One region of the Mesorhizobium sp. LNHC232B00 genome, then DNA from elsewhere that is predicted to be linked to it. Evidence: predicted binding sites of a transcription regulator. Region 1 holds the regulator's gene; each other region holds the start of a gene.
What was found. Region 1 encodes PhoB, which activates phosphate uptake and scavenging genes when phosphate is short. Its sites were predicted from a motif close to TGTCATNNANCTGTCAT; they were not measured.
Positions count from the first base shown of each region.

Region 2: the regulator PhoB is predicted to act here: its motif matches at 2,929-2,945, upstream of X743_RS154125 (alkaline phosphatase).
Region 3: the regulator PhoB is predicted to act here: its motif matches at 5,488-5,504, upstream of X743_RS143155 (ceramide glucosyltransferase).
Region 4: the regulator PhoB is predicted to act here: its motif matches at 4,169-4,185, upstream of X743_RS141175 (PhoX family phosphatase).

Region 1 covers NZ_AYWP01000002.1:87,670-95,139, forward strand. Annotated here, with positions in the region: gene pstA (phosphate ABC transporter permease PstA) at 1-73, shown strand, start outside; gene pstB (phosphate ABC transporter ATP-binding protein PstB) at 70-873, shown strand; gene phoU (phosphate signaling complex protein PhoU) at 899-1,606, shown strand; gene phoB (phosphate regulon transcriptional regulator PhoB) at 1,623-2,312, shown strand; gene X743_RS166025 (ROK family protein) at 2,480-3,724, opposite strand; gene xylF (D-xylose ABC transporter substrate-binding protein) at 3,995-5,035, shown strand; gene X743_RS166015 (sugar ABC transporter permease) at 5,179-6,495, shown strand; gene X743_RS166010 (ATP-binding cassette domain-containing protein) at 6,511-7,323, shown strand; gene X743_RS166005 (CHASE domain-containing protein) at 7,469-7,470, shown strand, end outside.
Region 2 covers NZ_AYWP01000010.1:119,300-126,769, reverse strand. Annotated here, with positions in the region: gene typA (translational GTPase TypA) at 1-789, opposite strand, end outside; gene X743_RS154120 (hypothetical protein) at 986-1,267, shown strand; gene X743_RS154125 (alkaline phosphatase) at 1,282-2,856, opposite strand; gene X743_RS154130 (MFS transporter) at 3,027-4,310, opposite strand; gene X743_RS154135 (TetR/AcrR family transcriptional regulator) at 4,385-5,002, shown strand; gene X743_RS154140 (hypothetical protein) at 5,047-5,640, shown strand; gene ppa (inorganic diphosphatase) at 5,650-6,183, opposite strand; gene X743_RS154150 (GNAT family N-acetyltransferase) at 6,385-6,891, opposite strand; gene X743_RS154155 (TPM domain-containing protein) at 7,043-7,470, opposite strand, start outside.
Region 3 covers NZ_AYWP01000031.1:30,632-38,101, reverse strand. Annotated here, with positions in the region: gene X743_RS143125 (magnesium and cobalt transport protein CorA) at 1-692, shown strand, start outside; gene X743_RS143130 (GcrA family cell cycle regulator) at 805-1,323, opposite strand; gene X743_RS143135 (aspartate aminotransferase family protein) at 1,680-2,879, shown strand; gene argF (ornithine carbamoyltransferase) at 2,898-3,809, shown strand; gene X743_RS143145 (Hsp33 family molecular chaperone) at 3,922-4,953, shown strand; gene apaG (Co2+/Mg2+ efflux protein ApaG) at 4,993-5,385, opposite strand; gene X743_RS143155 (ceramide glucosyltransferase) at 5,606-6,757, shown strand; gene X743_RS143160 (O-succinylhomoserine sulfhydrylase) at 6,793-7,470, opposite strand, start outside.
Region 4 covers NZ_AYWP01000037.1:23,267-30,736, forward strand. Annotated here, with positions in the region: gene X743_RS141200 (phosphatase PAP2 family protein) at 1-434, opposite strand, end outside; gene X743_RS141195 (hypothetical protein) at 463-801, opposite strand; gene X743_RS141190 (sensor histidine kinase) at 971-2,368, shown strand; gene X743_RS141185 (response regulator transcription factor) at 2,365-3,027, shown strand; gene X743_RS141180 (hypothetical protein) at 3,290-3,787, opposite strand; gene X743_RS141175 (PhoX family phosphatase) at 4,246-6,249, shown strand; gene X743_RS141170 (hypothetical protein) at 6,381-6,605, shown strand; gene X743_RS141165 (GNAT family N-acetyltransferase) at 6,689-7,369, opposite strand; gene X743_RS141160 (MarR family transcriptional regulator) at 7,366-7,470, opposite strand, start outside.

The DNA.
Region 1 (7,470 bases):
CATAATTACATTGACGGTTCTCGCGCTCAGCATCTTTGCGCGCAGCCTGACCGGACGCAGAGAGGACAAATGAGCCAGATGTTGTCTCCAGACATGACGATCGCCGCCGAGGCAGCCGCCAAGGCAAAGATCGAGGTCAAGAACCTCAATTTCTACTACGGCCAGTCGAAGGCGCTGAAGGACATCACGCTGTCGCTGCCCGAACGCAGCGTCACCGCCTTCATCGGACCGTCGGGCTGCGGAAAGTCGACGCTGCTGCGCGTCTTCAACCGCATCTACGAGCTCTATCCCAGGCAGACAGCCGAGGGCCAGGTGCTGCTCGACGGCAAGAACGTTCTCGACCGCTCGCAGGATCTCAACCTGTTGCGCACCAAGATCGGCATGGTGTTCCAGAAGCCGACGCCGTTCCCGATGTCGATCTATGAGAACATCGCCTTCGGTGTCAGGCTCTATGAGAAGATCAGCAAGGCCGAGATGGACGGCCGCGTCGAACAGGCGCTGAAGCGCGCAGCACTCTGGACCGAGGTCAAGGACAAGCTCAATGCCAGCGGCCTCAGCCTTTCGGGCGGCCAGCAGCAGCGGCTCTGCATTGCCCGTACCGTGGCGGTGAAGCCGGAAGTCATCCTGCTCGACGAGCCGGCCTCGGCGCTCGATCCGCTGTCGACCGCCAAGATCGAGGAGCTGATCGACGAATTGCAGGCCGACTACACGATCGTCATCGTCACCCACAACATGCAGCAGGCGGCGCGCGTGTCGAAGCAGACGGCCTTCATGTACCTGGGCGAACTGGTCGAGTTCGACAAGACGGAGAAGATATTCACGTCGCCCCGCGAGAAGCGCACGCAGGACTACATCACCGGCCGCTTCGGCTGATCGCACGCATACGAGGACCAGGATCATGGCCGAACACACGGTTGCAGCCTTCGACGAAGATCTCGGACAGATCAGCAGGCTGATCAGCGACATGGGCGACCTCGCCGGCTCGATGGTCGGCGGTGCCACCAAGGCGCTGCTGAACTCCGACAATGCGCTCGCCCAACGCGTCGTCTCCGATGACGCGATCATGGATGCGCGCCAGCGCGAGCTGGACGACCGCGCCATCACGCTGATCGCCAAGCGCCAGCCGATGGCCGACGATCTGCGCCACGTCGTGGGCTCGATCCGCATGGCCGGCGATCTCGAACGCATCGGCGACCTTGCCAAGAACATCGCCAAGCGCGTCGGCACGGTCGGGCTCTCCGCCACGCCGCGCGACCTGTCGCACTCCATCGACGCGATGGCGCAGCTGGTGCTGATCCAGGTTCAGGGTGTCATCGAGGAATATGCGGCGCGCGATGCCGACGCACTGGCCAAGCTGCGCGCCGACGACGAGCGTATCGACGTCAAATACACTTCGGTGTTCCGCGAACTGCTGACCTACATGATGGAAGATCCGCGCAACATCACCGCCTGCACGCATCTTCTGTTCTGCGCCAAGAACCTCGAACGCATCGGCGACCACGTGACCAACATCGCCGAGAATGCGTATTATGTGCTGACCGGCACACAGCTGCCCGCCAATCGTCCGAAGCAGGACGAAACCGCGATGTCGGCGCCGGCGGCATAGCAGGGGTGACCAGCCGATGATCGCGCCACGCATCATGGTGGTGGAGGATGAGGAGCCGCTAGGGGTGCTGCTCCGCTACAATCTGGAATCCGAGGGCTACCAGGTCGAGGTGGTGACGCGCGGCGACGAGGCGGAGATCCGCCTGCAGGAGAACGTGCCCGACCTTCTGGTGCTCGACTGGATGGTGCCGGCGGTGTCCGGCATCGAACTCTGCCGGCGCCTGCGGATGCGGCCCGAGACCGAGCGGCTGCCGATCATCATGCTGACCGCGCGGGGCGAGGAGAGCGACCGCGTGCGCGGCCTGTCGACCGGCGCCGACGACTATCTGGTCAAGCCGTTCTCGACGCCGGAATTCATGGCACGCGTCAAGGCGCTGCTGCGCCGCGCTAAACCTGAAGTGCTGTCCAGCGTGCTCAAGGTCGGCGATATCGTGCTCGACCGCGAATCGCACCGCGTCTACCGCAAGAAGAGCGAGATCCGGCTCGGACCGACCGAGTTCCGCCTGCTCGAATTCATGATGCGCCATCCCGGCCGCGTGTTCTCGCGCAGCCAGTTGCTCGACAATGTCTGGGGCGAGACGATCTACATCGACGAGCGCACCGTCGACGTGCATGTCGGGCGGCTGCGCAAGGCGGTCAACAATGGCCGCATGCCGGATGTGATCCGCACGATTCGTGGGGCGGGCTACGCGATCCGGGAAGATTAGGGGATATGCTGATATTCAGGTGATGCCGGCCTGCGAATGGCGGCTTCCTGCGCTTCCGGTACTCACGGACCCAAATGTCCGCTCCGTTCCGGTTCTCGGAATCCACCATCCTCGCCTCGGCCTGACCTGAATCTCAGCACGTCCCAGGTCGCGATCCGATATTCGGTTCAGGCCACATTCTTCCCAGCCGCGCCTGCTCTCGCCTGCACGCCCGGCGCGAAAATCTCCTGGTCGACGAAGGTCAGCGCGCGCATGGCGCAGCCTTCGCGGATCAGCGGCAGTTCGTTAGGCTCGGTGTCGAAAGAGATCGATTTCGAGTGCTGGCCGCCGGCGGTCTGGGCAATCGCCTCGCGCAAGGCCGGCTCGATCAGGTCGAAGGCGGCGGCGCTGACGCCGACCATGGCGACGGGGGCGGGATCGATCAGCGCGAACAGGCTGCCGAGGCCATAGCCGAGTGCCTCGCCGGCCTTGCGATAGGCCTGGCGCTCCGGTCCGTCCTTGTCGCGCGCCGAGGCCGCCAGCGCCCGCATGTCGGCGTCGCTGACGTCGACCGGTTCGGTGTCCTCGCCAAGCTGCCTCGCGCTTCGCCAGATGGCGTAGTTGCCGGCGTAGGCCTCGACGCAGCCGCGCCGTCCGCAGCGGCAGAGTGCGCCGCCCGGCCGGTGGATCATGTGGCCGAATTCGCCACCCGACGAGTGGGTGCCGGTGAACAGTTGGCCTTTCAGCACCAGGCCCATGCCGATGCCGTGAGACAGCAGAATGGCGATGAAGTCGTCGCGGTAGCGCTCGGGATCGCGCCAGCGCAGCGCCACCGCCATCATGTTGCAGTCGTTTTCCATGGTGGCGGGGATGCCGAACTCGGCCTCGAATATGTCGGCGAACGCGATGTCGGTCTGCGGCGTGATCGGCGACCACAGCATGGCGCGCGCCTCGGTATCGGTGATGCCCTGGATGGCCAGTGCGATGCGGGCGACGCTGCGGACATCGATGTCGGGATCGTCGATGCGGCGCCGCACGATGGCGACGCATTCGCCGATCAGCGCCTCGCGCGACATAGTCAGCGTGTCCAGCCGGCGCTGTTCCTCCGATATCACCTGGCCGGCATAGTCGATGACGGCGACCGACAGGAAATTCAGCGACAGCACCACGGTCATCACCGCCGCCGCCTCCGGGTTGAGGGTAAGGCCGACCTGCGGCCGGCCGCGTTTCAGCGAGCCGGCCTCGCTCGGCTTGCCCTCGGTCAGGACGCCTTCGCCGATCAGGTCGGAGGAGATCGCCGAAATGGTCGAGTGGCTGAGACCGGTGGTGGCGGCGATCTCGGTGCGCGAAGGCTGACCGGCACGGCGCACGGCCGAGATCACCATGGCGCGGTTGCGCCGGCGCAGATCGTCGTGGCGGATTCCGACCGACATGTTTCCCACATCCTCCCGGTCGCCGCGGCCTTTCGTGCCTCCCGAAGGCCGCCAAGCGACGCCACCAAATACTGGCAGAAGCGCCGCACGCTGTCATTATTTATTCCGGAGCTCGAAAAAAAGTCCGCGGCACCTCAAAATCCATCAGAATCATCGTTGACAGTGTTCCGGCGATGGACCAGTGTTTTTTCGAGGCTCGAAAAAATAGGGCCTTTGTGCCGGCCTTAGGGTCAGTTTGGTCGCGCCGTACGCGGCGCAGGGAGGAATATCATGAAGAAATTCACAGCCGCCATCCTGGCGGGTGTCGCCATGTCGCTGACGCTTGCGTCGGTCGCGCAGGCGAAGGACAAGGTCATCGGCGTTTCCTGGTCCAACTTCCAGGAAGAGCGCTGGAAGACCGACGAGGCCGCGATGAAAAAAGCGATCGAGGCCGCCGGCGACAAGTACATCTCCGCCGACGCGCAGTCCAATCCCGGCAAGCAGCTCACCGATGTCGAAAGCCTGATCTCGCAAGGCGCCAATTCGCTGATCATCCTGGCGCAGGACGCCTCGGCCATCGGCCCGGCGGTGCAGAAGGCATTGGACGAAGGCATTCCGGTCGTCGGCTATGACCGCCTGATCGAGAACAAGGACGTCTTCTACCTGACCTTCGACAACAAGGAAGTCGGTCGCTTGCAGGCCAGCGCGGTGTTCAAGGCCAAGCCGGAAGGCAACTACGTCTTCATCAAGGGCTCGGGTGCCGATCCGAATGCCGACTTCCTGTTCTCGGGCTCGATGGAAGTGCTCAAGGAAGCCATCGACAGCGGCAAGATCAAGAATGTCGGCGAGGCCTATACGGACGGCTGGCTGCCCGCCAACGCCCAGAAGAACATGGAACAGTTCCTGACCGCCAACGACAACAAGGTCGACGCGGTGGTCGCGGCCAATGACGGCACCGCAGGCGGCGTCGTCGCGGCGCTGACGGCGCAAGGCCTTGCCGGCACCGTGCCGGTGTCCGGCCAGGACGGCGACCATGCGGCACTCAACCGCATCGCGCTCGGCACCCAGACCGTGTCGGTGTGGAAGGACGCGCGCGAGCTCGGCAAGAATGCCGCCGAGATCGCCTCGCAGCTGGCCGACGGCAAGAAGATGGCCGACATCGCCGGTGCGAAGGACTTCACGACGCCTGGCGGCAACACCGTCAAGTCGCTGTTCCTGACACCGGTTGCGATCACCAAGGACAATCTCAACGTGGTCATCGACGCCGGCTGGATCAAGAAGGACGAGGTCTGCGCGGGCGTCGCCGCTGGCAGCGTCGCGGCCTGCAACTGATCTCGAAGACGTCAGACAATGAAACGCCGCGGCTGCCAGGCCGCGGCGTTTTTTCAAGAAGATTTGTGTTTCCGCCGCTGGCGGGTAACTTCCAGGCTCTATTCCGGCATCCGCGCCAGACGGCAAGCCGGCGGGAGGATTTCATGACCGACACGACCTCAAATGCACCGGCCGACACCGCGCGGGCATCGGAACTTGGCGCGGTCGCCCGGTTTCTGAAGGCAACCGAACTCGACACACGCATGCTTGGCATGGTCGGTGCGCTGCTGGTCATCTGGATCGGCATTCACATCCTGTCGGGCGGACTGTTCCTGACGCCGCGCAATCTCTGGAACCTGTCGGTGCAGACGTCCTCGGTCGCGATCATGGCGACTGGCATGGTGCTGGTCATCGTCATGCGCAACATCGACCTTTCGGTTGGCTCCGTCGAAGGTGTGATCGGCATGATCATGGGCGTGGCGCAAGCCGAATCCCTCATTCGCGTCATCGGCTTCCAGCTTGGAAATCCCTGGCTCTGGATCATTGCACTGGCCGCCGGCGTGGTGCTCGGTCTCCTGATCGGCGCATTCCAGGGCTTCGTCATCGCCTACCTCGAAGTTCCGGCCTTCATCGTGACACTGGGCGGCCTGCTGGTCTGGCGCGGCATGGCATGGCTCATCACCAACGGGCGCACGGTCGCGCCACTCGACGCCACATTCCAGCTGATGGGGGGCGGACCGAGGGGCTCGATCGGCGCCACCGCCAGCTGGATCATCGGCGCCGTTGCTTGCGCGGCTGTCGCTTTCGCGCTGCTCAACGGTCGGTCGCAGCGCAAACGGTTCAACTTTCCGCTGCGTCCGGTCTGGGCGGAAACCTTTCTCGGCGTAGTCGCCTGCGCCGCCATCCTTTGCGCGGTGTGGATCGCCAATTCCTATCCGTGGCCAATCGGCATCGTACGCCAGTACGCACAGCAGAACGGCATCGCCATTCCTGAAAATGGACTGTTCATCGCCCACGGCATTGCCATACCGGTGCTGATGGCGGTCGCGGTCGGCATCGTCATGACGTTCATCACCAAGCGCACCCGTTTCGGCCGCTACGTGTTTGCCATCGGCGGCAATCCGGAGGCCGCCAATCTCGCCGGCATCAACACCCGATGGGTGACGATGAAGGTGTTCATGATCATGGGTGTGCTGGCCGCGATCAGCGCGGCGATCTCGTCGGCCCGTCTTAACGCGTCGACCAATGCGCTGGGCACGCTGGACGAGCTTTTGGTGATTGCCGCCGCCGTTATCGGCGGCACTTCGCTTGCCGGCGGCTCCGGAACGGTGCTCGGCGCCATGCTCGGCGCGCTGCTGATGCAGTCGTTGCAGTCCGGCATGGTGCTGCTCGGCATCGACTCACCGCTGCAGAGCATCGTTGTCGGCGCCGTGCTCGTCGTCGCGGTCTGGCTCGATACCGTCTACCGCAAGCGGGTCTAGGGAAGGAGAACCATCATGGCCGACAACACCGCTCCGGCATCTGCTCCCGCCGGCACGTCGCTGGTCGATATGCGCAACATCTCGATCGCCTTTGGCGGCATCCGTGCCGTCGACGACGCCTCGATCGATCTTTTCCCCGGCGAGGTCGTGGCGCTGCTCGGCCACAACGGCGCGGGCAAGTCGACCCTGATCAAGATCCTGTCCGGCGCCTACAAGCGCGATGCCGGCCAGATCTTCGTCAATGGCGAGGAAGCGGCGATCTCCAACCCGCGCGACGCCAAGAAATACGGCATCGAGACGATCTACCAGACGCTGGCGCTGGCCGACAATGTCGACGCCGCCGCCAACCTGTTCCTCGGCCGCGAGCTGATGACCGCCTGGGGCACGCTCGACGACGTCGCCATGGAGGCCGAGGCGCGCAAGGTGATGGGGCGGCTCAATCCCCGCTTCCAGCGCTTCAAGGAGCCGGTGATCAAGCTGTCTGGCGGACAGCGGCAATCGGTGGCGATCGCGCGCGCGATCCTGTTCAACGCCCGCATCCTGATCATGGACGAGCCGACCGCCGCACTCGGTCCACAGGAAACGGCGCAGGTCGGCGAACTGGTCAGGCAGCTCAAGTCGGATGGCATCGGCATCTTCCTGATCAGCCACGACATCCATGATGTGTTCGAACTGGCCGACCGGGTCTGCGTGATGAAGAACGGCCAGGTCGTCGGCACCGCGCGTACCACCGACGTGACGCAGGACGAGGTGCTCGGCATGATCATTCTGGGTAAATGTCCTCCGGGGGCCATTCCTGGGCCGGGTGCGCTGAAGATCGCCGCCTGAGGCCTTTTGGCGGTCCCATCGACCCGTCGGGCACGGTTGCCGCTCACGTGATGTATCAGCGATCACGATGGCATGGCATTGCCATTGTGTTGACCCGGCGATTTGCCCATAAAGGCCTGATATCGCTCATGGACCGCATCATCCGTT
Region 2 (7,470 bases), on a different contig from region 1:
CGGCTGGCGCTCGAGGCCACGGAAGGCGAGAATCTTGGAGATGCGGCCGGTTTCGATCTGCGTGCCGTCATTGTGCAGCACCTTGACCGCCTGGTTCGACTTCAGCGTGCCGCTCTCGATGCGGCCGGTGATGATGCGGCCGAGGAACGGATTGGCTTCCAGGATGGTGCCGATCATGCGGAACGGGCCGGGATGAACGGTCGGCGCCGGCACATGCTTGATCACGAGATCGAACAGCGGCGCAAGCTGCTGGTCCTTGGGGCCTTCCGGATTTTCCGAGACCCAGCCGTCGCGGCCCGAACCATAGAGGATCGGGAAGTCGAGCTGCTCGTCGGTGGCGTCGAGGGCCGCGAACAGGTCGAACACCTCGTTGACGACCTCGACATGGCGGGCGTCCGGCCGGTCGATCTTGTTGATGACGACGATCGGCTTCAAGCCGACCTTGAGCGCCTTGCCGACCACGAACTTGGTCTGCGGCATCGGGCCCTCGGCGGCGTCGACCAGCACGATGGCCGAATCCACCATCGACAGGATGCGCTCGACCTCACCGCCGAAATCGGCGTGTCCGGGCGTGTCGACGATGTTGATGCGCGTATCCTTCCAGTCGACCGAGGTCGCCTTGGCCAGGATGGTGATGCCGCGTTCCTTTTCGAGGTCGTTGGAATCCATGGCGCGTTCGGCTACGCGCTGGTTGTCGCGGAACGAGCCGGACTGCTTCAAAAGCTGGTCGACCAGGGTGGTCTTTCCATGGTCGACGTGCGCGATGATCGCGATATTACGGAGTTTCATGTTCTGATCTCGGAAGCGTTGCAGGCAGCAGGCCAAAGGCGCTGCCTCTTTCGGTTGCGCGGCTCATACAGGGTTTTTCGCAGTTGCGAAAGGGGAAGCGCAACACCAAATACTCATCAAATCTTAAGCATCTGCGTGTGAAATGATTTTGTTAACCAAGGCGGGAACCATTCAGGGCCCGGGCAGTTCGAACGTCATGACCGATAAACTCAACCGATTTTGGCCACTAATCGCCTCCGCGGCCTTTGCCGTTCTGCTGGCGGCCAACGCCGCGCAGTCGGCCGCGACGCTGAAGGAAGCACGGTCGTCCCTGCCGATCGATGCGCCTTCGGCCCAACAGGCTTTCGCCGACGCCCCCGACGGCGTCGATCCGATTGTGACTGGCCCGGTCAGCGCCGCCTTCAAGCAGCGCCAGGACGCAGCCAACTGCGACAGCGCCGTCTGGCCGAACATTCCAATGGTCTGCTACCCGGACTGACGACCTTCAGGTCTTTACGCCGACCGTACCGGGTCGAGCGTGATCTTGTAGAGTTCGTTGTCGTCGCGATCCATCAGCCGCACGGTCATCTGCTCGGTGGCGCCGGAAATGTCGACAAGGCCAAAGAATTGCAGGCCGGCTGACGGCGGCAGGTTCTGCCCCTGCTCGGCTGTCGGCGCCTTGATGAACTTCAGCTCCGGACCGAAGGTCATGTCGAAATCGTTCGGGCCGAACGTTCCGGCATGGATGGGGCCGGAAACGAATTCCCAGAACGGACTGAAGTCCTGGAACTGAGCCTTCTCGGGATTGTAGTAATGCGCGGCTGTGTAGTGCACGTCGGCAGTGAGCCAGACGGTGTTGCTGATGCCAGCATTCTTGATGTAGCGCAGCAGGTCGGCGATCTCCAGCTCACGTCCCTTTGGCAGGCCGTTGTCACCATTGCTGACAGCCTCCGCGCCTGCCTTTTTGACGCCATCGTCCCAGACGACGAGGCCGAGCGGCATGTCTGCGGCGATGATCTTCCATGTCGCCTTGGAGTTGGCTAGCTCCCGCTTCAGCCATTTCGTCTGCTGTTCGCCCAGCATGCGCGATTGCGGCGTCATCTCATCCTGCATGTCCGGACCGTTGGGGCCGCGATAGGAGCGCATGTCGAGGAAGAACACGTCGAGCAGCGGCCCGTAGGCTATCTTGCGGTAGACGCGGCCGGGCTCCGACGGCTCGTAACGGATCGTCGTCATCTCATGGAAGGCGCGGGCCGCGCGGGCCGCCAGCACATGGATGGATTTTTCCGTGTAGCGATTGTCGGCGCTCAGATTTTTCGAATCCGACCAGTTGTTCAGCACCTCGTGGTCGTCCCACTGATAGAAGGTCGGGCAGATGGCGCTGAGACCCAGGACGTGTCTGTCCATCATGTTGTATTTCCACTGGTCGCGGTATTCGTCCAGCGTCTCGGCGACCTTGCGCTTGCCATCGACTAGCACGACGTTCTTCCACTTGCCGCCGCCGGGCAGGTCGACCTCGTCCTTCATCGCGCCGTCGGCATAGATGGTGTCGCCCGAATGCAGGAAGAAATCGGGCGTGTGCTTGCCGATCGTGGCGTAGGTCTTCATGCCGGTCTCGTCGATGCCCCAGCCCTGGCCGGCGGTGTCGCCCGACCAAGCGAACTTGATGTCGCGCTTCGAGGCCGGCGCGGTGCGGAAGCGGCCGACGATCGGCTCGGAGACGGCGTTGATGTCAGCGAGGTCGGCTGCCGTCATGCGGTAGAAGATGTCCTGATCGGAAGCGAGATCGGTGAGCAGGCGTCTGACCGTATAATCGCTGGCCGGCGACGTATCGAGCGGCGCCAGCCGGATCGCGTTGGCGAAATTCTCGGTCGACGACACTTCGAACATGACACGCGACGGGCGATCCGTGCGCGTCCACACCATGCCGCTGGTGGCGTCGACATCCCCCGACTGGACGCCATGGGTGAAGGCCGGGCGTTGGTTGGCGCGAGAAAAATACGGCAGCGCCAGGCTGGAAACGCCGACCAGACCAACGGCGCTGGCGGAGGTGACAAAAGCGCGGCGAGTCATCGAGAGCTTGTTCATGGCTGTCTCCTGGATGGCGTTGAACGTTGCCACCAAGCTCCAGCCTCAATGTTTCAGGCGCATCTCGAAATCATGAACGTTTGATAACAATGAACAGGGCGGCCCTTTCTGTCTCCTCTCACGCGCCCAGTAACACTACGGGCTCAAAAGGGGAGAAGGGAGGGCCGCGCCTATGCCGCTTGCGGTTCCGGGTCGAAGGCCGGCCGGCTGGTGTTGATCAGCAGCGAGATGCAGGCGGCGGCGATAGCCGTCATTCCGGCGATTAGGAAGGCCAGTTCGTAATTGCCCTGCAGCTCGCGCATGGTGCCGCCGAAGGCGGCCGCCGTGGCGGCCCCCACCTGGTGTCCGGCGACGATCCAGCCGAACACGATCGGTCCGCTGCGGTCGCCGAAGGCCTCGTTGGCGAGCCTGAGCGTCGGCGGCACGGTGGCGATCCAGTCGAGGCCATAGAGCACCGCGAAGATGATCAGGCTGGTCGCCGAGAAGCCGGAATAAGGCAGGTAGATCAGCGACAGACCACGGATGGCATAGTAGACGCCAAGCAGCTTGCGCGGGTCGAAACGGTCGGTGAGCCAGCCGGACAGCGTCGTGCCGATCAGGTCGAAAATGCCCATCATCGACAGCAGGCCGGCCGCCTGCACCTCGCCGATGCCCATGTCGCCGCAGAACGCGATCAGGTGCGTGCCGACCAGCCCGTTGGTGGTGAAGCCACAGACGAAGAAGGTGGCGAACAGATACCAGAACACCCGCGTGCCGGCGGCGCGGCGCAGCGTGTTGAGCGTATGCGCCAGGAAATTGCCTTGCGATGCCGGCGATGTCGGCGGCACGTCACCGGCCTCGGCGCCATAACGCACCATGCCGATCGAGGCCGGACGCTCCGGCACCAGCAGCCAGACCAGCGGCAGCAGGCAGGCCGTGGCGACCGCGACCGCGATGGCGACCGGCTTCCAGCCGCCCGTTTGCGCAAGCGAGGCAAGCAGCGGCAGGAACACCAGAAGGCCAGTCGCGCTGGAGGCCGACATCAAGCCCATGACCAGTCCGCGATTGGTCTTGAACCAGCGGTTGACGATGGTGGCGCCGAGCACGCTGGCGACGGCGCCGGAGCCGATGCCGGAGAACACGCCCCAGGTGATGAAGAGATGCCAGGGCTCGGTCATCAGAAGGCTGAGCGCGGTCGAGCCCGACATGATCACCAGCGAGGCGATCAGCGTGCGGCGCAGTCCGATCCGCTCCATCAGCGCGGCGGCGAACGGACCGGTCAGGCCATAGAGCAGGATGCCGACACCGGCGGCCAGCGAGATGACGTCGCGCCGCCAGCCGAAGCTGTTTTCGAGCGGCAGCATCATGACGGCGGGAGCCGAACGCAGGCCGGCCGCGATCAGCAGGCAGAGGAAGATGACGCCGACCACGACGAAGGCGTAGCGCTGGCCAAACGGGCGGGATTGAGTTATCATGTTACTGACCGGTACGTTGCAGGATGGGAGCATGTATACGTACCGATCGGTAACATTGTCAACCGAGTCCCATGATGCCAACCGACAAAAATATTGAACTGACCATCAACGATGGTCATGCATCGGCACCGCCGAAGGCCGCCAAAAAAATCCTCGACGTCGCCTACGACCTGTTCTACCGGCGCGGCATACGGGCGATCGGGGTCGACGAGATCGTCAAGCGCGCCGGCGTCACCAAGCCCAGCCTCTATCGCAGCTTCCCTTCCAAGGACGAATTGGCCGCCTCGTATCTGCGGCAATACGACCTCGAATTCTGGGAGCGCTTCGACGAGGCTGTCGACGCCCATCCCGGCGATCCGCGCGCGCAGATCAAGGCTTTCCTGACCCGCGTCGGAAAGCGCACGCAAAAACCCGATTATCGCGGCTGCGGCATGACCAACGCAGCGGTCGAATACCCCGAGCACGGCCATCCGGCCCGAATGGTGAGCGAAGACAACAAGCAGGAACTGCGCCGCCGGCTGCGCGCCATGGCCGCCGCGATGGGCGCTGGCGATGCCGACACGCTGGGCGACGGGCTGCTGCTGCTGCTCGAGGGCGCCTATATCAGCGGCCAGTTGTTCGGGCTCGGTGGGCCGGCGCAGTCGGTCGCCCGCAATGCCGACCTGCTGATTGAAGCCAGCTTGAAGAAATAGCGATTGGCGATACGTTGTGGCGAGCTCCAACGGAGATATCCGTCATGCGCAGCCTGCTGATCCCGCTTGCCCTCGCCGGCCTCTCTCAGGCAGCCCATGCCGGTGACATATCGAGCGCCTATACCGATCTCGACTGGAAGAAGGACTGCGTGACCTACGCTCAGGCCGAACAAGGCGACGGCGACTGGGCCGACCTCGCCTGTTCGGGCTACCGCGGCTATCCCGTGCTGATCGCCTATGACGATGCCCGCGAATCGCTGTTTTATGGTTTTCCGCCCGGCGGCGACATGACATCCGCCTGGGAGAGTTTTTCCGCCTTCAATTCGTCCGGGGCCAAGGTCGAATGGCGCGTCGAGACCAATGGCGACAAAGCCGTACCCTTCGCGGTCATCCACCGCCGCACGATCAGCAATGGCGAGGATGAGAACAAGTCGACCGAAGTGTTGCTCGTCGCCAAGGTCGGCCAGATGGATGCCCGCGCCGGCTGCACCGTCGGCCTGGTACTGGCCACCGGCAACCCGCAAGCCAACGACCAGGCGCGCAAACTCGCCGACGAGAAGGCGCGAACCTTCGCCTGCGGCAAGGACCGGCACACCGTCATCGGCAACGTGCCGGCCTTCGGCCGGGTCGACAACTGATCCGAAGCGCTACTTGCTCTTCTTCGCCCGTTCGATCGCGTCCATGATCATCTTCTTGGCGTATTTGGAATCGTGCCAGCCTTCGATCTTGACCCATTTGCCGGGTTCGAGATCCTTGTAGTGCTCGAAGAAGTGCTGCACCTGCTGGCGGGTGATGTCGGGCAACTGCGTATACTCGGTGACGTTCTCGTAGCGCAGCGTCAGCTTGGGCGACGGCACGGCGATGATCTTTTCGTCCTGACCGGCATTGTCTTCCATGATCAGCACGCCGATCGGCCTGACATTGATGACGCAGCCCGGCACCAGCGCGCGCGTGTTGCAGACCAGCACGTCGATCGGATCGCCATCGCCCGACAGCGTGTGCGGCACGAAGCCGTAATTGCCGGGGTAGCGCATCGAGGTGTGCAGGAAGCGGTCGACGAACAAGGTGCCGGCTTCCTTGTCCATCTCGTACTTGATCGGCTCGCCGCCGATCGGCACCTCGATGATGACGTTGACGTCCTCAGGCGGGTTCTTTCCGCTGGCTATGGCTTCAATGCGCATGGCTTTTGTCCCTCTCTCGATGGGGAGGAGATAGCGGGCGGCGCAGAATGGCGCAATGCGGCGAATGGTGCTGACCGACGTCGGGCGAGACGCGATGGCATCCGGCACGTTCAATCATCGGAACAAGATGTTTCAGCGCCGTGATTTCGCGTTGGATTATCCCGCGAGCCGGCTTTGCTTTCAGCGATCAGCCCTCGGCGGTCATTCCCAGACGAAAGCGACCTTCTTCAGCGCCTTCTGCTCGAATATTTCGACGCCCTCGGCGATGTCGCGGCCGCCGGCGCCGGCGTAGAAGGCGAGCGCGTTCTGGTTGTCTTCCAGCGCCCACACCACCATGCCTTTCAGGCCATGGTCGGCAAGCCGCGCCTTGGCGGCTGAAAACAGCCGCCGCCCGAGGCCGATGCCCTGATATTCCGGGCGCAAATAGAGTTCGTAGATCTCGCCCTGCTGCTTGAGTTCCCGGGCCCGGTTCTTGCCGATGGTCGCGTAGCCGGCGATCGTGCCGCCGATCTCGACCACCAGGACGGTCGCGGCGCGGCGAATCGCATTCGCCCACCAGTCGGCGCCACGGCGATTGATCATCGATGTCAGCGTGCGGTGCGGAATGATGCCGGAATAGGCGCCGCGCCAGGCTTCCAGATGCACCTCGGCGATAGCGCCAGCGTCGCGCGGCTCTGCCTTCCGGATGTCGATCGTCAGCGTATTCATGATTTGTTAACCATAAACCCGCATCGGCCGATTGCAAGAGTCCGGGCAGCCCGCCAACCGCTTTCTCACAGACGATCATGGCATAGGTGACATTGCGCAAAACCGGTCCGGAAACAGGCCGGACCGGCAAAGCAATCTCGACGGCAGGCGCTTAGATTTCGACCAAATGGTCGTCAAGCTCGTTGGTGTCGCCGGACGTGACAGGGAAATGCTCGGCCAGCACCGCGCCCACCTGCTCGATCGCCTTGACGAAACCGTCGGCAAGCCGGTCGTTGCCGGCATGCGCGGTCAAGTCGCGCACCACGCCGTCCCAGACATGCTGGCCGACCTTGGCGTCGATGCCCGAATCCGCGACCACCTCGGCATAGCGCTCGGCGATCGAGACGAAGACCAGCACGCCGGTGCGCGCCGCGGTGCGGTGGACGTTGCGGGCGAGGAACTGCTTGATCGCATTGGCGTGTGCCGCCTGATAGCAAAGCCGCCGTGGCACCATGTGGATGCGCAGGCCGGGCAGCGCCCACAGCAGGGCCAGCACGCAGGCCAGCGCCAAAAGCTGGGCGAGGACGAAATGCGGCAGCC
Region 3 (7,470 bases), on a different contig from region 1:
TCACCTTCGGCGAGACGCATCTGTTCGTCGGCAGCGGCTACATCGTCAGCGTCAGGCACGGGCCTTCGACATCCTATGCCGCCGTGCGCCAGCACTGGGAAAGCTGCCCGCATTCGCTGGCCAAGGGCGAGGATTTCGTCCTCTATGCCATTCTCGATTTCATCGTCGACAATTACATGCCGGTGCTCGAGCAGATCGAGGACGAGGTCGAGGCGATCGAGGACAAGGTCCTTCTGAAGCCGATGACCGGCCCCGACATCGAGCGGCTCTATATGCTGCGCCGCGACCTCTTGCGCCTGCGCAATGCAGCGCTGCCGCTGGTGGAAGTCTGCCGCCGGCTGACCAGTGCCGACCTGCCGCAGATCCATTCCGCCATGCACCCGCTGTTCCGCGACGTGACCGACCACATCCGGACCGTCCAGGAAAAGATCGACAGCCTGCGCGAGGTGCTGGCCTTCGCCTTCGAGGCGAGCCTGCTGGTCGGTCAGAGCCAGGAAACGGCGATCTCGAAGAAACTCGCCTCATGGGCGGCCATCCTGGCCGTGCCGACCGCCTTCGCAGGCATCTACGGCATGAACTTCACCGATATGCCGGAACTGAGGATGGAATATGGCTATCCGATGGTACTGGCCACCATCGCGCTGATCTGCGCGGTCCTGTACTGGCGGTTTCGCAAGAACGGGTGGCTGTGAAAGTAGGGCAGCAGGGCAGCAGGGCAGTAGGGCAGTAGGGCAGTAGGGCAGTAGGTTAAGGCGCTCACAAGCGCAGCTCAAAACATACTGCCCTACTGCCCTATTCCCTTACTTACCTGTTCCGCCTCCGCTCCGCCGCCGGCTGGAACGCAACCCGGGCGTGGTATTTGCAGTAGGGGCCGGTTTCGGCGGCTTCGTTGCCGCAGAAGTTGAAGTCTTTCGAAAGCGGATCGCCGTTCGGCCATTTGCAGGTTCGCTCGGTCAACTCGACAAGCTGCAGATGCCGTGAGATCGGTACCACGACGTTCTCGACCGGCCGGATATAGTGCCGCGCCACCGGTTCGGCGTCGAACTGGGTCTGCAAGGCCGTCGCGCCGATCGATGTCGTGACGTGACGCGATGCGCTTGCGGCCCGCGCCACCGATTTCTGAACGGTCGATCCCTGCGCCGTCTTCTTCTGGCGTGCCGGCGCCGCCGTTGCGCGCCCGCGGCCCGACAGTTTCAGCCGGTGCACCTTGCCGATGACCGCGTTGCGGCTGACCCCTCCGAGCTGCGCAGCAATCTGGCTTGCGCTCAGACCCTCCGACCACAGTTTTCTGAGAAGTTCGACCCGCTCGTCAGTCCAGTTCATGAGACCGCGCTCCTGCTAAGCGTGCGGCAATCAGAATCCACTCCCGACCCAGCACCACTGCTGGGGCAGACACCACATATATCTGGTGATTAGGTCCGCCGCACGAAATCTAGTTATTTCTCGACTACAACTACTCTATGCGCTGACTCGGTGACAAGAGTCCCAAGTGCAACACGAATCGGTTTTTTCGGTTTTCCCCAACTTGCCGCTCTCTTATGAGCCGGCGTCCTGTCAGGGGGCTTGCCGCGTGCCACTACGCGACGTTTTCGTTGACTTCATGGCCGAAAAACACGATAAGCCGCAAAGGCCGCCGCTTTGGCGGCTTTTTTGATTTTCCGGCACCGGAGAAGCATATAATGAGCGGTTCGGCGCTTTTCGAGACCTTTTCTCGCGCACCCCTGGCTTTCGACCATGGGGAAGGCTCCTGGCTGGTTACCGACAAGGGCGAGCGATATCTCGATTTCGCCGGCGGCATCGCGGTCAATTCGCTTGGCCACGGTCATCCGCACCTGGTCGCGGCCCTCACCGAGCAGGCAGCCAAGCTCTGGCACGTTTCCAACCTCTACGAGATTCCCGGGCAGAGCCGTCTTGGCGAGCGGCTGGCCGATGCCACCTTCGCCGACAAGGTGTTCTTCACCAACTCCGGCGCCGAGGCGTTGGAATGCGCGATCAAGACGGCGCGGCGCTACCACTTCGTCAAGGGCCATCCCGAGCGCTTCCGCACCATCACCTTCGAGGGTGCTTTCCACGGCCGCACGCTGGCGACAATCGCGGCCGGTGGCCAGTACAAATACCTCGAGGGGTTCGGACCCAAGGTCGAAGGCTTCGACCAGGTCGGCTTCGACGACATCGATGCCGCCGAAAAGGCGATCACCCCGGAGACCGCCGCGATCCTGATCGAGCCGGTGCAGGGCGAGGGCGGCATCCGCCCGGTGCCTGCGCAATCGCTGAAGCGGCTGCGCCAGCTTTGCGACCAGCACGACCTGCTGCTGATCTATGACGAGGTCCAGTGTGGCATCGGCCGCACCGGCAAGCTGTTCGCGCATGAATGGTCAGGCGTCACGCCGGACATCATGGCCATTGCCAAGGGCATTGGCGGCGGCTTCCCGATGGGCGCCTGCCTTGCCACCGACGAAGCGGCCGTCGGTATGACCGCCGGCGTGCATGGCACCACCTTCGGCGGCAACCCGCTGGCCATGGCGGTCGGCAACGCCGTACTCGACGTGGTGCTCGAAGAGGGCTTCCTCGAGGACGTCCAGCGCAAGGCGCTGCTGATAAAGCAGGGACTTGCCGCCGTTGCCGACGAATTTCCCGAGGTCATCGAGGACATCAGGGGCACCGGGCTGATGCTCGGCCTCAAATGCGCCATGCCCAATGCCAAGGTGAACATGGCATTGCGCGACCAGCACCTGCTGGCGGTTCCGGCCGGCGACAACGTCATTCGCCTGCTGCCGCCGCTCACCGTCACCGATGCCGAGATCCACGACGCGCTCGATCGCATCCGCGCCGGCGCCAAGGGCCTGGTGGAGGCGATCGCCTCCGCCGCCGCGAAGTAAATCCCGGAACCGTTGCCGATGTCACTTCGCCACTTCACCGATCTTTCCGCCGTTTCCGAAGGCGATTTGCGCTTCATGCTGACCGACGCGGTGGCGCGCAAGGAGCGCCTCAAGGCCGGGGAGCGCTCGAAGCCGCTCGAAGGCAAGGTGCTGGCCATGATCTTCGACAAGCCGTCGACGCGCACGCGGGTGTCCTTCGACGTCGGCATGCGCCAGCTTGGCGGCGAGACCATCATGCTGACCGGCACCGAGATGCAGCTCGGTCGTTCCGAGACCATCGCCGACACCGCCAAGGTGCTGTCGCGCTATGTCGACGCCATCATGATCCGCACCACCTCGCACGAACGGCTGCTGGAGCTGACCGAGAACGCCACCATTCCGGTCATCAACGGGCTGACCGACGATACCCATCCATGCCAGCTGATGGCCGACATCATGACCTTCGAGGAGCATCGCGGTCCGGTTGCCGGCAAGACCATTGCCTGGACTGGCGACGGCAACAACGTGCTGCATTCGCTGCTCGAGGCGTCGGCGCGGTTCCGCTTCAACCTCAATGTCGCCGTACCCGAAGGCAGTGAGCCGGCGCAGAAGCATATCGACTGGTCGCAGGCGAATGGCGGCAAGCTGCACTTCACGCGCTCGCCCGAGGAGGCCGTCGACCAGGCCGACTGCATCGTCACCGATTGCTGGGTGTCGATGGGGCAGGAGCATCGCGCCCGTGGTCACAACGTGTTCTCGCCCTATCAGGTCAATGCCAAGCTGATGGCCAGGGCGAAGCCAGACGCATTGTTCATGCACTGCCTGCCTGCTCATCGCGGCGAGGAAGTGACCGACGAAGTCATCGACGGCCCGCATTCGGTGGTCTTCGACGAGGCCGAGAACAGGCTCCACGCCCAGAAGGCCGTGCTTGCCTGGTGTTTGGGCGCTTGAAGTGTCTCGGTGCTTGAAGTGTCTGGGCGCTTGATCTGCGGGGGCGCGATGCCTATCTGCGCCGCATCACGCAAATCAAGCGCGTTTGGACGCATGCTCCCGAGAGGACGGCATGGCCGCGCCCCGGAGCTTTGTCATGTTGGAAACGTATCAAGTGACTGAACACCACCCCAAACTCGGCGAGTTCGGCTACGCCGGCGACGATCACGTCGTGCCCTTCGAGGTCGGCCCGCTCGACGTGCGTGGCCGCACGGTCCAGCTCGGGCCGATGCTCGACGCCATCCTGAGCCGCCACGATTATCCCGAGCCGGTCGCCCGCCTGCTCGCGGAAGCCTGTGTGCTGACGGTGCTGCTCGGCACTTCGCTCAAGTTCGAGGGCAAGTTCATCCTGCAGACCCGCACCGACGGGCCGGTCGACATGCTGGTGGCGGACTTCTCCACGCCCTCTGCCCTGCGCGCCTATGCGCGCTTCGACGCCGATCGGCTCGAGGCTTTGGTCGCGGTCGGCGAGACATCGCAGCAGACGCTGCTCGGCAGCGGCGTTCTGGCGCTGACCATCGACCAGGGCGCCCACACGCAGCGCTATCAGGGCATCGTTCAGCTCGACGGCGAAACGCTGGAAGACGCCGCGCGCACCTATTTCCGCCAGTCGGAACAGATCCCGACCGATATCAGGCTGTCGGTGGCCAAGCTGTTGACGCCCGGCCCTGGCGGCGCGCGCGAGCAATGGCGTGCCGGCGGCATCCTGGCGCAGTTCCTGCCGCAATCGCCCGAGCGCATGCGCGTTCCGGACCTGCCCGGCGGCGATGGCGATCCGCGCGAGGAGATCCATGATCCGGCCGACAATTCCTGGCAGGAGTTGCTGGCGCTGCTCGGCACCATCGAGCCGACCGAACTCATCGATCCGACGATCGGCGCCGAACGGCTGCTCTATCGCCTGTTCCATGAGCACGGCGTGCGCGTCTTCGGCGGCGTTCCCGTCGCCGACCAGTGCTCATGCTCGCGCGACAAGATCCGCGGCATCCTCGAGGGCTTCTCCGCGCAGGAGATCAAGGACAGCACCGAGGATGGCGGCATCCACGTCGCCTGCGAGTTCTGCTCGAAGCAATATGACTTCGACCCGGCGGAATTCGCGGCGCAATGAAGGAACCGGCTTTCTCTCCATGGAACGGGGAGAAAGCCGCTAATTCACCGTCCGCCGCGTTCCTGGCAGGTCGAGTGAAAATGCCGGAATGGCGATGTCGAAGGTCTCGCCGCGCTTGTTGCGCATCGTGTAGCGGCCGACCATGATCCCTGACGGGGTCGAGAGCGGGCAGCCGGACGTATACTGATAGCTGTCGCCGGGATTGAGTTCAGGCTGGTCGCCGACGACGCCCGGCCCACTCACTTCCTCGATCCGGCCGGTGCCGTCGGTGATATGCCAATAACGCGACAGAAGCTGCACGAACTCGTCCGACTGGTTGTCGATCGTTATCTGATAGCCCCAGACATAGCGGTTCTCCGAAGGATCCGAGCGGTCCTCGAGGTAGAACGGCCTGACCTGCACTTCGATGTTGCGCGTGACGGCGCTATACATAAACGGCTCCAAACTGATCCGGTAATTTCGGCGCTCCCGGCGGGCAGGTCAACATGCGCGTCTTGTCGCGCCCGGCCTTGAAAGGCAGGTGCCGGCAAAGAATGTCATTTAAGTGACACAGGACAATGGTGGTGTGCGCCAAGCGGGCGACTCGACGCTCTGTCGAACTGTTGAAAACGGCCACAAAGCCGGCCGTCTTTTCTGGAGTGACCAGATCTCGATGGAACTCACTCTCATAGCCGCCTCGCTTTCGACTGCTCTCATTCTCTCAAATGCCGCCAGCATTTCGCTTGCCGCTTCGCAGCTGAAGCGGCGAACCACGGTCGCCCCGCCCGACGGCAAATCGCAGCCGGTGTCGATTGTCATACCATCGCGTGGTGTCGAGCCGTTCACGCACGAGACACTGGAACGCGCCTTCTCGCTCGACTGGCCGCGCTACGAACTGATCTTCTGCGTCGCCCATGCCGACGATCCGGTCGTCAAACTGATAAACAGGGCAATTGCCCGGTTTCCCAAAGTGCCGGCCCGGCTGTTGATCGGCGACGACCGCGTCAGCGCCAATCCCAAACTCAACAACTGCGTCAAGGGCTGGGAAGCGGCGCGCCACAACTGGGTCGTTCTTGCAGACTCCAACGTGCTGATGCCCAGGGATTACATCCAGCATTTGATGGCGGCGTGGCGAGCCGATACCGGCCTTGTCTGCTCGACGCCGATCGGCTCGCGTCCCGACGGTTTTTGGGCCGAGGTCGAATGTGCCTTCCTCAACACGCTGCAGGCCCGCTGGCAATATGCCGGCGAGGCGCTCGGCCTTGGCTTCGCCCAGGGCAAGAGCATGCTGTGGAACAAGCCGATGCTGGATGCCAGCGGCGGCATTCGCGCGCTGGCCGCCGAGATCGCCGAGGACGCCGCCGCGACCAAGCTGGTGAACGGCCTCGGCCTGCGCGTCAATCTCGTCGCTTCGCCCTTCGAGCAGCCGCTCGGCCGGCGCACGCTTGGCGAGATCTGGTCGCGCCAGGCCCGCTGGGCGCGCCTGCGCCGTGTCACCTTCCCGCTGTTCTTCGCGCCCGAAATCCTCACTGGTGCTGTGGTGCCGCTGGCGCTTGCGCTGGTCGCGGCGGCAGGCGCCGGCTTCAGCCTCTGGGCAACCGCGCTTACCGTGTTGGCGGCCTTCTATCTTCCGGAATGCGCCCTGGCCTGGTCCAAGGGCTGGTACCTGTCGCCGCGCATGGTCGCGGCGATCATGGTGCGCGACCTGATCCTGCCGGCGATGTGGACGCGCGGCTGGCTCGGCGGCGCCGTCGACTGGCGCGGCAATGCGATGATCATCCGCACCAAGGCGGCCGAACTGGAGGAGACGCCGTCAAGCGCCTGATCGCGCCTGCTCGACGGACCTGCTTGGCTGTCTCTCTATTTGGCCGCCCTCAACGCCTGCGCGATGTCTTCCAGAAGGTCGTCGGTATCCTCCAGGCCGACCGACAGCCTGAGCGTACCTGGCCCGATGCCGAGTTCGGCGCGCGCCTCCTCGCTCAAATTCTTATGCGTCGTCGTCGCTGGATGGGTGATCAGGCTCTTGGCATCGCCGAGATTGTTCGAGATCAGAACGATGTCCAGCGCATTCTGCAAGGCGAAGGCCGCCTGCTTGCCACCCTTGACGTCGAGGCAGATCAGCGTCGAACCGCCCGACATCTGCTTCTTGACGATATCAGCCTGCGGGTGGTCGGCACGGCCGGGATAGATGACGCGGGCGATCTGTGGCTGCTCGGCCAGGAAATCGGCGATCCTGCCGGCGCTTTCCGTCTGCTGGCGCACGCGCACCGGCAGCGTCTCCAGTCCCTTCAGCAGCGTCCAGGCATTGAACGGCGACAGGCTGGGCCCCGTGTGGCGGAAATAGTCGTGCAGGTTCTCGTCGATCCACTTCTTGTCCGACAGGATAACGCCGCCCAGGCAACGGCCCTGGCCGTCAATGTGCTTGGTGGCCGAATAGACGACAATGTGGGCGCCGAGCTGCAGCGGCTTCTGCTGCAGCGGCGTGGCGAAGACATTGTCGACGACGAGCCGCGCACCGATTGAATTGGCCAGCGATGC
Region 4 (7,470 bases), on a different contig from region 1:
GGAAAAGAGAGTGACGTCTCGTTGACCAGATGCGAAACGAGTTCGGGCCGGGGCCGGTCGACGCCGACTTTCAACAGGCTCGACAGAAGCTGGCCGCCGGCCACGGCGACGAAGATGAGAAGTGCGGTTCCCGGCCTGCGGATCAACAGCAGATAGATGATCGTCGCCGTCGTGATCAGCACCAGCACGCTGGTGCTGCCGAGGCTGGTGATGTCGCGCATTGCCCCTTCCAGCCATGGCGGGCCGAGCGGAACGCCGGGCTGCCCCGCCTGGCGGAAGGCAAGCAGGATCTCGGTGTCGAAGGCATGCGGCTCGGTTGTCCGCGCCAGTTCCATCAGTTCCACGAAGCCCCATAGCCCGCCGGCGATAACCAGGCCGGCCAGCAGGACCGGGAATTCGATCCGGTTGAGCAAGGTGGTGGCGGTGTCTTTCATCGGACCGGTACCGCAGCCGTCATCTCTATCATCGTCCTTGCAGATAGGGCCCGAGCGTGATCAGCGCCACTGCGGCGATCGCCAGCATGATGCCGGTCGCCTGCAGTGCGTTGACGCGCTCGCCGAAGAACACCAGCGCCACGACGTTGACAGAGACCAGCTGGATGACCGCCGAGAGGCTGAACGACACCGACATGCCGAATTCGCGGATCAGCCGCAGCATGATCAGATTGCCCAGCGAATAGAGCGCGAGTGTCAGAAGGATCTTGCCCAGGCTCGGCGCCAATCCCCATTGCTTGGCCGCGGTCGCCGCCAGAAGGAAGATGACCGTAGAAAAGCCAAGCTGCAGCAATCCCGAAAAACTCAACGTCCCCTCCCCTAGAAGCGGCGCCCGCCGCGTGTGCCGCGGCCCTTGTTTCCGAAGCGCGCCGGGACGTCAAGCGGCCTCGTTCAAACGAAGGCCTTGGCAACGGCAAGACGGAGGCTCAATGTACCGACGCCGCTCAGCCTGTCGATCGAAGGGCGGTCAGGGGCTCATGATACGCAGCATCTTTCAGAACTTGGCGCGGCGCTGGAGCGAGCTTTCGCTCGCTGTGCAATTCCTCGTTGCCGGCGGTTTTGGCCTTCTGGTCGTCATGCTGCTGGTGGGTGCCTGGGTGACGACGCAGATCCGGGACGGCGTCACCCGCAATTCGGCCGCCACGACGGCGCTTTATGTGGACAGCGTGATCGCGCCGCTGCTGCCCGACCTGCGCAAGAGCGAGGAGCTCAGCGACTCCGTCAAGCAGGCGCTCGACGAAACGCTCGGCCAGGGCGCGCTCGGCAAGCGCCTGGTCTCGTTCAGGCTCTGGCGCCGCGACGGCACCGTGCTCTATTCGAAAGACTCCTCCTTGATCGGCCGCCGCTTCGATCTGAACGACCACCTGCGTTCCGCCTTCCAGGGCAACGTCGCTGCCCAGTTCGACACGTTTGACGAAAACGAAGAGAAGGAGCGGGCTTCGGGCGAACCGTTGCTGGAGATCTACAATCCCGTGCGCGAACCCTGGTCCGGCGATGTGGTGGCGGTCACCGAATTCTACGAAATCGCCACCGATTTCAAAGCCACGCTGGCCTCCGCCCTGCTGTCGAGCTGGCTGATCGTGGCCGGCACCACCTTGACGGCATTCCTGCTCCTGTCGGGGATCGTGCTGCGCGGCAGCCGCACCATCGACGACCAGCGCGGAGCGCTGCGCCGCCAGGTGTCGGAGCTGCAGGGCCTAGTGGCGCAGAACAGCGCCTTGCGGCAGCGCGTGCAGCGGGCGTCCCGCCGCGCCACGGCGCTCAATGAAAGATATTTGCGCCGCATCGGCGCCGACCTGCATGACGGGCCGGCCCAACTCGTGGCCCTGGCGGCGCTGCGCATGGACAGCCCGGTGTTTACCGGCGATGACCATTGGGAGGGGAACCGCGCGACCGAAGTGGCAATGATCCGCAAGACGCTCGAGGATGCGATGCAAGAGATACGCGGCATCTGCAACGGCCTTGTCCTGCCACAGATAGAGACGGCCGGGGCAACGGAAATATTGCGGCTGGCCGTCAAAGAGCACGAGCGCCGAACCGGAACGTCGGTGGCGCTCACGCTGCCAGGGCAGTTGCCCGAACCCGGCGCTTCGGAGAAGATCAGCATCTATCGTTTCGTACAGGAAGGGCTGAACAATGCCTATCGCCACGGCCGGGGCAAGGATCAGGCGGTGGCCGCCGGAATGAAAGGCGGCCGGCTCTTCGTCGAAGTATCGGACGGCGGGCCAGGCTTCGACCCGGCGACACGGGTCGAGGGATTGGGGCTCGCCGGCCTCAGGGAGCGGGTCGAAAGCATTGGCGGCCAGTTCGAAACCTTGACCGGACCGCAAGGTACGCGCTTGGTGATCAGTTTATCGGTTGAGGAGCAAGCATGACCGAGACCATTCGTATCGCCATCATCGACGATCACCCGCTCTTTCGGGAAGGCGTGACGCGCAGCCTGTCGGAGATCGGCGGCTTCGAGATGGTCGGCGAAGGCGCGACCGCGCAGGACGCCGAACGCATCGCGTCGACGGCGCGGCCCGACATTCTGCTGCTCGACATCTCCATGCCGGGCGGCGGCCTGACCGCGGTCGCAGGCATCCTTGCCAGCCATCCCGCCCAGAAGATCGTCATGCTGACCGTTTCGGAGGCCAATGCCGACGTGACCAAGGCCCTGAACGCCGGGGTACACGGCTATGTCCTCAAAGGTGTCGGGTCGCGTGCGCTCGCAGACATCCTGCGCAACGTGGTGGCAGGCGAGAGCTATCTTTCGCCGATGCTGTCGGCGCGGCTGCTTTCGGATCTCCAGTCCCAGCAGCCCGCCGACGGCATGGCGGACCGGCTGCGGCAACTCACGGAGCGGCAGAGCGAGATCCTTCGGCTGGTGGCGGAGGGGCTCAGCAACAAGGAAGTTGCCCTGCGGCTGGATCTGCAGGAGAAGACCGTCAAGCACCATATGACCGGCGTGCTGTCGAAACTCAACGCGCGAAACCGCACCGAGGCGGCCCTGATGATGCGTGAGTTTCGCGACCGCGACCGGAACCGCGCATAGACGCCGTCGCTATGCCGGCGCCATGCGGGAAACCGCGCGAGAGCATTTCACCGTTTCAAGGAAACGGCGAACCGCTCTATCTCTTTGTTTTAACGCAATTCCCAAGGGAAAGCGCTACGCGCTTTTCCCGAGAAAACCGTGTCACACTTTTCCTGGAATTGCTCTAGCTAGGCCGGATAAACGAGGTCACCTCCGCCGGGGGCGGCGGAGGTGACATGCGAAGCCGGCCGTTGCCTGTTGACCAGCTCCACAAGGCCCGGATTCACAAAGCATTAAGACGTTTGACATCGGCCGGCGTGGCCGGGCGGTCGACGATCGTTCGGTCGAGCGCATCCTGCATTCTGAAACGGCCGTTCTCGATCTTTTCCGTCAAGCCGTCCGGGTGCTCGACCGTGATCGTGCTGCCATTGATGTCGACCTTGTCGCCGGTCGCCGCGTTGACATGGCTGCCGCTCTGGCCCTTGCCGGAGGCGGCGCCGCCTTTTCCGGAATTGCCGCCGCTATTGCCGTTGCCGTTCCCGCTGTTGCCATTGCCGCTGTTGCCGCCGCTATTGCCACCACCGTTGCCGCCTCCACTACCACCGCCGTTGCCACCGCCATTACCGCCGCCATGGCCACCGCCGGCGGCCTGTGCGCTAGCGGCGTCGATTCCAAGGGCGGAGCCGTGAAGGGCAATCTGATAGGGGGCGAGAGTCAGCGCCAGGAAAGCCGCCGATCCGAGCGTCAGCCGTCGGCAACGGGCCGTGATCGATCCGTACATCCTGATCTCCGTCGATTGAGCCGGCGTGCCCATCCCAACGTTGCAGTGCAACCAACATCGCCGAAAGACGTGGTGACCGGAAGCAACCTCCGACCGTTGCGTTTGTCACCCAAGACCTTTGCAAGCGCAAGCTTGGACTAAAGTCCCATCTCGGATGCCTGAGAACCCGCCTCGCGGGCAATGGAGCGGCCGCGCCGCGCACCACCGCCGACGGGAGACAACAGCCGTCGAGCCTGAAGGTCACCTCTGGCGGGAGTGGCGGAGGTGACAGAAAGAACCCCTTGCCTGGCCTGTTCAAGAACCCATTTCGCGGCTCCCCGGCACAAGCGGATACGGCCGCCTTGCCGGCCTTCGCGGAATGTCGTTTAAAAGTGACTCTCATGTCACGAAAATGTGATCGGCCGACTGTAAGGGGTCGAAAGACACAAGCTCCAGCCACTCCAAAGCCAGAGGCCCCAATGACCGAACATCGCGCCCCCGACGCCAAATTTCGCACCAGCCTGCTCGAGGAAAACGACGGACCGGCCATCAATCCCACCGACAACCGCACCATGGGCGAGATCATCGCCGCGCGGTTTTCGCGCCGGGGGTTCCTGAAAGGATCGCTCGCCGTCTCGGCGATTGCCGCCACCGTCAGCCCGCTGGCACTTGTCAGCGCCGACGAAGCCCGTGCCGCGGAAGGCTCCGCCTTCAAATTCGACGAACTCGAGGCCGGCATCGATGACAAGCACCATGTCGCGCCGGGTTATGACGCCGACGTGCTGTTGCGCTGGGGCGATCCGCTGTTTGCCGATTCGCCGGAGTTCGATCCGGCCAAACAGTCGGCCGAAGCCCAAGCCAGGCAGTTCGGCTACAACAACGACTATGTCGGTTATATCCCGATCGACGGCTCGGCCGAGCATGGCCTGCTGGTGGTCAACCACGAATACACCAACCCGCATCTGATGTTCCCCGGCATCGTCAAGATCGTCGACAAGGACGGCAAGAAGGCGGCCGAAGTCGCGCCGCTCAGCAAGGAGCAAGTCGATGTCGAGATGGCCGCGCATGGCGGCACCATCGTCGAGATCCGCAAGGTCTCGGGAAAATGGCAAGTGGTGCGCGACGGCAAGCTCAACCGCCGCATCACCTCGAACACCGAAATGGCGCTATCGGGCCCGGTCGCCGGCCATGACCGCGTCAAGACCAATGCCGATCCATCGGGCACCAAGGTCATCGGCACCATCAACAACTGCGCCGGCGGCGTCACGCCCTGGGGCACCTATGTGATGTCCGAGGAGAACATCCACGGCTATTTCTCCGGCGAACTGCCGGAGGGCCACAAGGAGGCCGCCAACTACAAGCGCCTCGGCATCCCTGAAGGCGCTTACGAATGGGGCGCGCATTACGACCGCTTCAACCTGGCCAGGGAGCCTAACGAGGCCAACCGCTTCGGCTGGATCGTCGAGGTCGACGTCAACGATCCGACCTCGACGCCGAGGAAGCGCACCGCCATGGGCCGCTTCAAGCACGAAGGCGCCGAATCGATCGTCGCCAGGGATGGCCGCGTCGTCTTCTATCTCGGCGACGACGAGCGCTTCGACTATGTCTACAAGTTCGTCACCAAGGGCACCTTCAATGCCAATGACCGCGCCGCCAACAAGGACCTGCTGGACGACGGCACGCTGCATGTCGCCAAGTTCGCCGAGGATGGTTCGGTGGAATGGCTGCCGATCGTCTTCGGCCAGGGGCCGCTAACGGCCGAAAACGGCTTCGCCGGCCAGGCCGACGTGCTGATCGAGACGCGCCGGGCCGCCGACCTGCTCGGCGCCACCAAGATGGACCGCCCGGAGGACATTCAGCCCAATGCCGTCAACGGCAAGGTCTATGTCATGCTGACCAACAATTCCAAGCGCAAGGCCGACCAGGTCGACGCCGCCAACCCGCGCGCCGGGAACGCCTTCGGGCACATCATCGAAATTTCGGAAGAGGGCGGCGATTTTGCCGCTGCCAAAGGCAGATGGGAAGTGCTGCTGAAATGCGGCGATCCCTCGGTGGCCGATGTCGGCGCCACCTTCTCGACGGCGACGACGGCCAATGGCTGGTTCGGCATGCCCGACAATTGCGCGGTCGATTCGGCCGGGCGCCTGTGGGTCGCCACCGACGGCCAGGGGCCGAAGGCCACCGGCCGCACCGACGGCCTGTGGGCGGTCGACACGGAGGGATCGGCGCGGGCGACCTCAAAACTGTTCTTCCGCGTGCCGATCGGCGCCGAAATGTGCGGCCCGCTGTTTGCGCCCGACGACCAGACCGCCTTCGTCGCCGTCCAGCATCCGGGCGACGGCGGCGAGGACTGGGAAGCGTTCGGTCGCCCATCCTATTATGAGGATCTGTCGACCCGCTGGCCGGATTTCAAACCGGACATGCCGGTACGGCCGGCTGTTGTCGCGATCACGAAACAGGGTGGCGGCAAGATCGCTGTCTGATATCAGGCGCCGGTTTGCAATTGCGGGATAGGCCTCGGCGATCCGGGGCCCATCCGGCCTGAACCGTTCAAGCCTCGGGAAAGATTGGCAATTTAGGAATGGCGCCCTAACTCTTCCTTCAGGAGACCGCCATGCCTAAGTCCGTTTATGACCGTGGCCTGCTCAAACCCGATGATATCGCCAGGCTGCAACGCGTGTTCGACGAGGCCTGCCGACGGCGCGAAGCGCGTCCCGAATCGGCCGAGGCGCGCGAGTTGGCTCTCACCCTGCTTGCGCTCCACAATGCCGGCATGGTCGACGAGGACATGCTGATGGAAGCCGTCGGTTTCCGGCGGCTGGAATCGAAATCGGCGTGAACGCCAGGGGCAAGGAACTGCTCGGGCTTTTTGGGGTGGCCGGTTCCTGGCGGAATGCCGTTTCACATTTTCCTGGGGTCGCTCTATCTGGCACGCTGAGCGACAGCCACATTGATCGTGCTTCTAAGTCTGAAGCCGATGGATTCGTACAGCTTTATCGCGCCTGTGTTGGTGGCATATGCGTGAAGATAAGGGATTTCGCCGCGGGCTAAAATCTGATTCGCGACGAACACGGACAACAGCCGGCCGAGGCCGGCGCCGCGAAACTCCGGATGCGAACACACGCCGCTGAGTTCGCTATAGCCAGGCTGCTTCATGCGCTCGCCGGCCATCGCCACCAGCCTGCCCTCGACCTTCACGCCCCAGAAGTCGCCGAGGCTCAGCGCCCCTGACGTGAACGGGCCGGGCTTGGTAAGCGTGGTCAGTGCCAGCATCTCGGCCACATCATCGTGCGTCAGGCGCTGCACGCGCTCATCAGACACGGCCTGCACGGGCGCGTCGGCGAGCATCTGAACGGCGGTCGCCGACAGTGTTGCCGAGAGGCCGGCCGGAAGGACAATCGCGTCGGCCTGTAGCATGATCACGCTTTCGCTTGGATCGACAAGGTCACTGAGCGCCCGCAGGCTTTCAGCATCGTCCGCTGCGGTGGCGGCAAAGAGGGCGATCGACGGCGAATAGCGTCTGGCGAGTTTGCCGCCTTGCGCGAAAGCCCGATGCCGCGTCTCCAGCGCGCTCCAGACGGGCCGGTCGAGAACATGTTTCATTGCGCTGCCCCTTTTTTCACGCGCCGATCGAGCGGGGCCATGGCCAGGCCGTCCTCGATGGCGGCGAGTTGATCGAGAAGCGGCCCCGAAAGATCCCGGCA